One region of the Oscillibacter acetigenes genome, then DNA from elsewhere that is predicted to be linked to it. Evidence: a T-box and tRNA genes for the amino acid it is inferred to sense, from the RefSeq annotation. Region 1 holds a T-box; the other holds one or more tRNA genes.
What was found. The T-box of region 1 lies ahead of tyrS (tyrosine--tRNA ligase). A T-box ahead of a tRNA ligase gene usually reads a tRNA of that ligase, here a tRNA-Tyr.
Positions count from the first base shown of each region.

Region 2: it has a tRNA-Tyr gene. The T-box ahead of tyrS (tyrosine--tRNA ligase) is inferred to sense a tRNA for this amino acid. The anticodon was not compared.

Region 1 covers NZ_JAOQKG010000003.1:26,540-31,314, forward strand. Annotated here, with positions in the region: gene nifJ (pyruvate:ferredoxin (flavodoxin) oxidoreductase) at 1-1,060, shown strand, start outside; gene OCV80_RS06800 (GntR family transcriptional regulator) at 1,133-1,921, opposite strand; gene OCV80_RS06805 (hypothetical protein) at 2,026-2,214, opposite strand; gene OCV80_RS06810 (hypothetical protein) at 2,320-2,604, shown strand; T-box leader at 2,624-2,869, shown strand; gene tyrS (tyrosine--tRNA ligase) at 2,941-4,176, shown strand; gene OCV80_RS06820 (RNA polymerase sigma factor) at 4,334-4,775, shown strand, end outside.
Region 2 covers NZ_JAOQKG010000001.1:151,362-156,136, reverse strand. Annotated here, with positions in the region: gene OCV80_RS00795 (cation-translocating P-type ATPase) at 1-31, shown strand, start outside; gene OCV80_RS00790 (aspartate/glutamate racemase family protein) at 83-730, opposite strand; gene OCV80_RS00785 (YitT family protein) at 747-1,631, opposite strand; gene OCV80_RS00780 (sigma-70 family RNA polymerase sigma factor) at 1,735-2,031, opposite strand; gene OCV80_RS00775 (hypothetical protein) at 2,012-2,245, opposite strand; gene OCV80_RS00770 (hypothetical protein) at 2,242-2,430, opposite strand; tRNA gene OCV80_RS00765 (tRNA-Thr) at 2,573-2,648, shown strand; tRNA gene OCV80_RS00760 (tRNA-Tyr) at 2,659-2,743, shown strand; gene OCV80_RS00755 (XRE family transcriptional regulator) at 2,960-3,706, shown strand; gene ymfI (elongation factor P 5-aminopentanone reductase) at 3,759-4,493, opposite strand; tRNA gene OCV80_RS00745 (tRNA-Val) at 4,605-4,681, shown strand.

The DNA of each region.
Region 1 (4,775 bases):
CATGAAGTTGATGACCCAACTGTTCGGCGAGCGGATGTACATCGCCAACGCCACCGGCTGCGCCCAGGCCATGTTCCTCTCCGTACCCTCCATTCCCATGGTGAAGGACTCCGCCGGTCACGGACCGGCCCTGTCCAACTCCCTCTTCGAGAACAACGCCGAATACTCCCTGGGCATGTGCCTGTCCGTGGACCAGCAGCGCAACCAGGTCAAGACCCACGCCAAGGCTGCCCTGGACACTACCTCCGACGCTGCCCTGAAGGCCGCCCTGGAGAGCTGGCTGCAAGACGGCGACGACGGCGACAAGACCCGGGCCGTGTCCGACGCCCTGATCGCCGCCCTGAACCAGACCGCCGACTCCAGCGCCGACGTGCGGTTCCTGCGGGACAACGCCGACCAGCTGGTGAAAAAGACCATGTGGATGTACGGCGGCGACGGCTGGGCCTATGACATCGGCTACGGCGGCTTGGACCACGTGCTGGCCTCCGGCATCGACGTGAACATCCTGGTGGTGGACAACGAGCTGTACGCCAATACCGGCGGCCAAGCCTCCAAGGCCACGCCCATCGGTGCGGTGGCTCAGTTCGCCGCCAGCGGCAAAAAGACCCCCAAGAAGGACCTGGGCATGATTGCCATGAACTACGGCCATGTCTATGTGGCCCAGGTGTCCATGGGCGCCAACCCCGCCCACGTGGTGAAGGCCCTGAAGGAGGCCGAGGCCCACAAGGGCCCGTCCCTCGTCATCGCTTACGCCCCCTGCATCAACCACGGCATCGCCAAGAGCATGAAGGTGAGCCAGGCGGAGCAGAAGCTGGCGGTGGAGTGCGGCTACTGGCCCCTGTTCCGGTACAGCCCTGAGCTGGCGGCGGAGGGGAAGAACCCCTTCCAGCTGGACAGCAAGGCCCCCAACGGCAAGCTGCGGGAGTTCATGATGGGCGAGGTCCGGTTCTCCGGCCTGACCCGCACCTTCCCTCAGATCGCCGAGCAGCTCTTCGCCGAGGCGGAGGAGCAGTGCGCCGCCCGGTACGCCCAGTACGAGAAGCTGGCGGCCCAGAAATAACTTTGCTGAAATCGACACTCCTATAAACGAAAGCGCCCCAGGGCTTTGCCCTGGGGCGCTTTCGTTCCGCCGTCAGCGGGATCCGGCGGCGTGAAAGGTGCGGTTGATGAGGCAGCGGCTGCAGCAGAAATCGATGTGCCGCTCCATGGCGGAGCGAGCCAGCTCCGGCAGCCCCAGGCCGATGGCGGAGCAGATAGCCACGTGCTGGGAGCCCATGACGATCAGATTGTCCTTTTTCTGTTCCGTGGCAACGAACTCGCAGGAGCGGATAGACAGGTAGTGAAGGGTGCCCTGGAGGGTTTCGAACATGTCGATGAGATACTCGTTCTCTGTGGTCAGCACCAGCTGGTGGTGGAACTCCAGGTCGATCTTGGCCCGCTCGGAGGCGGTGGGGGCGGTATCCAGATCCTTCGCAAAGTCCTGCCAGGCGGACTGGAACTGGTCCGCCAGCTTCTGGAGCCTGGGCAGGTCAATCAGAGTCCGCTTCTGTGCGCAGAGGAAGGCCGCCTCTCCTTCGATGGCCCGCCGGGCCACGAACAGGTCCTCCAGGGACTCGCTGCTGAGGTCAAAGACGAAGTAGCTGCGGTATTTGCTGTCGCTGCTGCGGACGGCGGTCACCAGGCCGTTTTCCTCCAGCCGCTCCACCGCCCGGGTCACCGGGGAGGTGCTGACCCCCATCTGCTCCGCCAGCTTGGAGATGTTCAGCTTGCTCCCCGGCGGGATGGCGGAGGAGAAGATGGCCTTCTCCAGCAGTTCATAGACGATGTCGGAGATCTTGGCAAAGGGATTCTTCTCCTGGGCCGCTGTGATGTTCTGTGCGGTGAATTGGCAGCCGTCCCGCTGTCTGGGATCCTGGGGCATAGGGCACCTCACTTCTGAAAAATATCTGTATCCTATCATAGCGGCCGCGGGCGCGAAAATCAAGCCCGGCGCAGAAAACCGCGCCGGACCGGGAGGGGGCTCCTTCAGTCCCGGAGTTCTTCCTCCAGATTGATTTTGCCGTGGACCTGCTCGAACTCCGTGATACAGCGGCGGATCAGGTAAAGAATCTGCCCGCTGCCTGTTCGTCCTTCATATTCCGCGATATAAAACAGCTTGTCATGTGTCTCCTTATCCATGCGAAATCCAAGATGACTGTCCCGTGGCTTTTTCATAGTAAACTCCATTTCAGTAGAATATAAGTTGATTTTAAGTACAAAACGAGTTACTATGTAAAAAGCGTACTAGAATATAGACACAAAATTTAAGGAGGTGTCAGAATGGACGATCTGGAGACGGCGGAGGCATACAGGCGGGAAGCGGAGTTCTATAAGGAGAAAGCGGAGGAGAACATCCGGTACAAGTACCTCTATCTGCGGCTCGGCGGCGAGATGTATGAGGTCCTGGAGATCCTGCGGCGGACACCCTGCGCCTGCGCCCCGCTTCAGGAGGCGGAGAGCCGTCTCCGCCAGATGCTGGAACAGGCGGATGAGGACGACTGCCAGAAGGGTGTATACGATTTCTTCCGCAAAAAGAAAGGCCGTCCACCCGTTGACAAGCTGTAAAAAATCGGCTAGAATACCTCTTACAGTGATGAAGCGGAGCAGTACCCGGGAAGACCGCCCCCAAGAGAGCCTCTGGTCTGGTGGAAAGAGGCGGGCAGGGCCCGGCGAATACACCGCGGAGCTGGCACCCAAACGGCCTTCGGCCCAGTAGGCGTGCTCCGGGAGCGCCCGTTACAGCGCCGCCGTGTGTTCGCACGGCCTGAGGCGTCTGCCCGCGAGGGCGGCGCGAACAGAGGTGGTACCGCGAGAACTTCTCGCCCTCTGTCCCCTGGGGGACAGAGGGCGTTTTTGATACCTGTCCCAGATTTCACAAACGGACAAAAGGAGAGACAAATCATGCAGATCTACGAGGAACTGAAGGCCCGGGGGCTCATCGCCCAGGTGACGGACGAGGAGGAGATCCGGGAGCTGGTGAACAACGGCAAGGCCACGTTCTATATCGGCTTTGACCCCACGGCGGACAGCCTGCACGTGGGCCACTTCATGGCCCTGTGCCTGATGAAGCGGCTGCAGATGGCGGGCAACCGCCCTATCGCCCTGATCGGCGGCGGCACCGGCTATATCGGCGACCCCTCCGGCCGGACGGACATGCGTTCCATGATGACGCCGGAGACCATCCAGCACAACTGCGACTGCTTCAAGAAGCAGATGGAGCGGTTTATCGAGTTCGGCGAGGGCAAGGCCCTGATGCTGAACAACGCCGACTGGCTGCTGAAGCTGAACTATATCGAGCTGCTGCGGGAGGTGGGCGCCTGCTTCTCCGTCAACAACATGCTGCGGGCCGAGTGCTACAAGCAGCGGATGGAAAAGGGCCTGAGCTTCCTGGAATTTAACTATATGATTATGCAGTCCTATGATTTCTACCACATGTTCCAGACGGTGGGCTGCAACATGCAGTTCGGCGGCGACGACCAGTGGAGCAATATGCTGGGCGGCACGGAGCTGATCCGGCGCAAGCTGGGCAAGGACGCCTATGCCATGACCATCACGCTGCTGATGAACTCCGAGGGCAAGAAGATGGGCAAGACCGCCAGCGGCGCCGTGTGGCTGGACCCCAACAAGACCTCTCCCTACGACTTCTACCAGTACTGGCGGAACGTGGGAGATGCCGATGTGCTCAAGTGCATCCGGATGCTGACCTTCCTGCCGCTGGAGCAGATCGACGAGATGGATACCTGGCAGGGCAGTCAGCTGAACACCGCTAAGGAGATCCTGGCCTTCGAGCTGACCAAGCTGGTTCACGGCGAGGAAGAGGCCGCCAAGGCCCAGGAGGCCGCCCGCGCCCTGTTCGGCGGCGGCGGGGACAGCGCCAACATGCCCTGCACCAAGCTCTGCCGGGAGGATTTCACCGCCGAGGGAGAGATCGACATTCTGACCCTGCTGGTAAAGTGCGGCCTGGCTGCCTCCAAGGGCGAGGCCCGGCGGCTGGTGCAGCAGGGCGGCGTCACGGTCTGCGGCCAGAAGGTGGCCGATATTGAGGCCAGGTTCAGCTGCAAGGACTGCTGCGGCGAGGGCGCGGTCATCAAAAAGGGCAAGAAGGTCTATCACAAGGCCGTGCTGGAAGAGCAGTAAGCGGACATTCGGTCAGCCCGCCGGGATATTCCCGGCGGGCTTTTTGTATGTCCCTGTCAGATGGCAGCCTCATCATTCGTTTTATCAGCAGAACGGCGCCGGCAAAGGAGTTGATTGTACGGAACAAATCACATATACCCGCCCGGAAGCGGAGGAACTGGTAGAGCGGTGGTCGGACACCGTGCTGCGGATCGCCTGGACCTGGACGGGCAGCGTCCACGACGCCCAGGACATCTGTCAGACGGTGCTTTTGAAGCTGCTGACCAGTCCCCGCCGCTTTGCGGAGGAGCGGCTGGAGCGGGCCTGGGTGGTCCGGGTGGCCGTCAACTGCTGCAAGGACTGGAAGAAATCCGCCTGGGTCCGGCGGCGCCTGCCGTTGGAGGCGGCGGCCCACGCGGCGGTCCATCTGCCGGAGCCGGGGGAGAGGCCTGTGCTGGCGGCGGTGCAGGCCCTGCCGGAGCGATACCGCCAGGCGGTGTACCTGCGGTATTACGAGGGATACGAGCCGGCGGAGATCGGGACGTTGATGGGCTGCACGGCCAGTCAGGTCAGCACGTATCTCTACCGGGGCAAGGCAAAATTGCGGAACATGCTGGGAG
Region 2 (4,775 bases), on a different contig from region 1:
GCCGGCGCACCGCTCCCGGCGCCGTCGGTGATCTTTCCCACGCCAAATAGAGCGGACCGTGGAAAACCACGGTCCGCTTTCTTCATTGGGTCAGCAGGCGGAGCATCTCCTCCGCCGGGTCCACCAGCGGCAGCCTTGTCCGGGCCGCCAGGGCCTCCTTAAAATAGGGGAAGTGCGTGCAGCCCAGCACCAGCGCCTCCATCCCGCCGTCGGCAAACCACGCTGCCAGCGCCGCCAGACGGTAGCGTTCCACCAGCTCCTCCGGCGGCATCCCCGCCTCCACGGCCAGCACCACCGGCAGCGCACAGGCCCCCAGCAGATCCAGGGCGGGATTGGCCTCCAGCAATACCTTCTCGATGCCGGAGAGTCCCTGGGCGTTGGCGGCGATGACTCCCAGCGCCCGGTAGCGGAGCGCCAGCCGCCGGTACACGTCCAGCGGCGTCACGATCCGCATCCCCGTCTCCTCCGCAAGCCCCGGGAAATCCACTGCCGCAGACAGGGAGTTGCAGTAGACGAAAGCCCGCCGACAGCCCTGGGCCATGGCGCCCCTCAGCACCGCCAGGGCCTGGCGGCGCTTGTCCGCTGCCGGGGCGTGCTGAAAGGCAGTCTGCTCCCTGGGTCCCCGGGAGAGGGGAAACGGCACGCCCGGCAGCCCCCGTTCCTCCAGATATGCCACGCCCATCCGGGTGTCCACCGGTGTGCCGGCCAATACAGCAATGGGTCCGTTCATGGCGATCCTCCTCTCCTCATCCCAGCTTCCGCGGAAAGTTGCCGAATACCCGGACGCCCTCCTGCACAGTCAAAAACGCGTGGGGGTCCACAGAGTGCACCATGTGGAGCAGCTCCTCGATCTCATATTTGGAGAGGCACACGCACAACACACGGACATCGTCCTTGGTGTAGGCGCCCACGCCGTCCCAGTAGGTCACGCTCCGCCCCAGCTGTTTGATAATGAAGTCCGCCAGGACGCTCTCGTCCTCCCGCGTGAAAATCAGAGCCTGAACGGTAACATTCTGCTGGTGCATCCTGTCCAGGATCATGGAGTTTGCGAAGTTGTAAATCACGGAGTAAATGGCGACCTCCGGGTCAAACAGGATCAGGATGGCCGTATAAAGCAGGGCATTGAAGCCCAGCGCAAATTTACCCACCGTAAAAGCACTGTCCCGCTTGCTCATGATGAGTCCCAGCACGTCCAGTCCGCCGCCGCTGCCGCCGCAGGTGAGGACGATTCCGCTGCCGATCCCGGTGAGGATGCCGCCCAGCAGGCAGGCCGTCAGATAATCGTCCACAATGGGCTGCGTGGGAATGGGAATGATGCTGTAAAAAACAGAGTAGGATACCGTACAGATGATGGTCCGCACCGCCAGTCCCCTGCCCAGGTTCCGATACCCGATCATGAGCAGCGGGATGTTCAGCAGAAAATAGAGGACGCCTGCGATGTCGTAGGCCCCGAAGCTCACGCCCAGGAAGTCCTGCAGCAGCGTTCGCACCAGTTGGCAGAAGCCCAGCAGGCCGCCGGTGTACAGGCTCAGGGGGACAATGAAGAGATTCAGCGCCGCGGCCGCGATCAGCTCGCCCAGCACGGCGAGCACCAGCCGCAGGATTCGGTTGTGCAGGGTAGTGTACAGCATGGGTAAAACCTCCCTTGGGAGTGCAGCTCCCTTCTGCGGATATCCATGGTCCCTCTTTGATACCGATTATACGGTGTATCCCGCAAAACCTCAAGAGGGAAAATTACAGGGCGTACCGCAGGCAGCGGTACAGCCGCTGTTTAGCCCGCTTCACCGTGCGGGAGACGGTGGAGCGGTTCACCCCCAGCTTTTGAGCAATCTGGGACATTTTCAGTCCCCGGTCGTAATAGAGGAACACCATCTCCCGCTGCCGGGGCGTCAGCTCCTGCTCCCGGGCCCGGCGCAGGCCGCGCCGCAGCCGCTCCAGCTGCTCACTGTTATCCTCCGCATGGTCCCGCAGCCAGACGGTCATGTCCCCGATCCACTCGCTGCTGCGGGCGTCAAAGCGTGTATCTCTCATGTCTGTGATAGCTCCTGTCGTAATAATGGGCCGTCAGCGCCGCCAGCTCCCGGGTCTCCTGCAGCAGCGGCGTCAGCTCTGTGATCCGCCGCCGCAGAAGGCGGCGGTCCTCCTCGTCCTTCAGCTCCCGCGCCGCCTGCCGCAGCTCGCCGATCCGCCGCCGCAGGGCGGCCGCGCTCTCCGCGTAGAGGGCGGACATCTCCAGCAGCGTCATGGCGCCGCCTCCCTTCCCCGCACCTGGCGGAAGGGAGCCAGCTCCGCCCGGGCGAACACCGGGAGGCAGGCCCCACATACGCTGCTGCCGTTGCAGTACCAGTAGTCCTCTCCCTCTGTGATCTCCAGCCCGCAGAGCGAGCAGCGCAGCGTCCGCCGTCGGCGGGTATGTTCCTTTGTTTCCAAATGCGATGCTCCTTTCCTGTATACAGATCCCGGCAAGTCTCATGTGCCCCGCCGGCAAAATGAAAAAAACGGGTGGAAAAGCAAAAATTTTCTGTTGACAAACAGGCGCTTATCTGGTAAGATAAATTCTGCTGTTGGAACTGCTGGTGTAGCTCAGCTGGTAGAGCAGCTGATTTGTAATCAGCAGGTCGGGGGTTCGAATCCGTCCACCAGCTCCAGTTTTAATATGGGGGAATTCCAGAGCGGTCAAATGGGGCAGACTGTAAATCTGTTGCCTTCGGCTTCGGTGGTTCGAATCCACCTTCCCCCACCAAAAAGGTGCCTGCAATCGCGGGCGCTTTTTTCATTTTGATAAACAAGATACTTGTAAATTTTTATTTATTTTACAAGTATCTTGTTTACAGCTATACAGTAGCACAAGTTTTTTTGAAAGTCAAGTATAATTTTACAAGTTTCTTGTAAAATTGGATTGACAGCTTCCTTGAAATCCGATAGGATACTGTCAAGAACATCGGAAAGGATGGGATCCATGGCATTTGGAGACCGGATCAAAGCCCGTCGGGAGGAGCTGGCTCTCTCCCGCCCCCAGCTGGCGGATCGGCTGGGCGTCACACCGTCCACTGTCAGCAACTACGAGACCGGTGTCAGCTTCCCTAAGGAGGAGATGATGCTCCGGCTGTTCGACTGTCTGGAGACGGACCCCAACACCTTGTTTCAGGACAGCTTTCGCCGCGGCGCGGACGTCCTGACTGAGCGGGAGCGGCAGCTGCTGGAGCAGTATCGCTCCCTCTCTCCCCTGGGGCGGGAGAGCGTCCAGACGATGGTGGAGGCGCTGCGGGCCTGTCAGCAGGAATCCGCAGCCCCGGAGCAGGAGCCCCGGGTCATTCCCCTGTACCGGACCCCTGCGGCGGCCGGTTATGCGGCGCCAGTGTTCGGCGAGGATTTCGACTACCTCCAGGTCACAGACGGCGTGCCTCAGGCCGCAGAGTTTGCTGTGCGTATCCAGGGGGACTCCATGGTCCCCTACATCCCGGACGGCTCCGTGGTCTATGTGAATCGCGATCCCCTGAAGGCCGGGGACGTGGGGATCTTCTGCGTGGACGGGGATATCTTCTGCAAGCAGTATTACAAGGATCCCGCCGGAACGGTGTATCTTTTCTCCCTAAACCGGGCGCGGGCCGATGCGGACGTGGTACTCACCGCCGGCAGCGGCCGGACGCTCGCCTGCTTCGGCCGGGTGATCCTCCACGCGCTGCCGCTGCCGGGGCGGACGTAACGGAGAGCCGGGCGCCGCCTATGCGGCGCCCGGCTCTCTTGTTCGGCAGTCTTCAAACGATGAACCCGCCGTCGGCGGCGAGGATTTGCCCCGTGAGGAAGGATGCCTTGTCGGAGGCCAGAAAGGCAACGGCGTGGGCCACGTCCTCCGGCGTCCCCAGCCGTCCCAGAGGCGTCTGCTCCGCCAGATCCCGCAGGGTCTCCTGTCCCAGAACCTGAACCATGTCGGTGTTGATGACGCCGGGAGCCACGCAGTTGACCCGGATGTGGGAGGGCGCCAGCTCCAGCGCCAGGGACCGGGTCAGCCCCACGAGAGCGGCTTTGGTGCAGGCATACGCCACCTCGCAGGAGGCTCCCCGCAGTCCCCAGATGGATGAGATGTTGACGATGCAGCCCGCCTTCTCATGGAGCATGTGGGGCAGTACTGCCTGGATGGTGTTCCGGGCGCCGCCCAGGTTCACGCCCAGATAGCGATTCCACTGGGCATCTGTGATATCCTGAAATTGGATCTGCCCCGCAATGCCGGCGTTGTTCACCAGCAGGCTCACGGGTCCCAGCTCCGCTTCCGCAGTGCGAACCATCGTCTCCACAGCCGCCCGGTCCGCCACATCCGCCTGAACTGCAATGGCATTTCCACCATGGTTCCGGATTTTTTCTGCCAGCGTCTCCGCCTCCTGCCGGTGCGTCAGGTAATTGATACAGACAGCATGTCCCGCCTCCGCCAGCTCTGCCGCAATCGCTCTCCCGATCCCCCGGGAAGCCCCAGTGACCAATGCCACACGATTCATAGTGATCCTCCTGTCATAGTGCTGTCAGCAGTATAACAAAAAAAACAGGATCGCGCAAGAAAAGTGTTGACAAAAGGTGCGTTTTCGTGTATCCTATATACGTTCCGTTTTGGACGATTAGCTCAGCTGGCTAGAGCACCTGCTTGACGTGCAGGGGGTCACAGGTTCGAGTCCTGTATCGTCCACCATCGAAAGTTCCGCTTTCTGTTGAAAGCGGAACTTTTTTATAATTTTTTCGCAATTTTCATGCGTGTTATGTAACCTTATTTTATCCCTGACCAC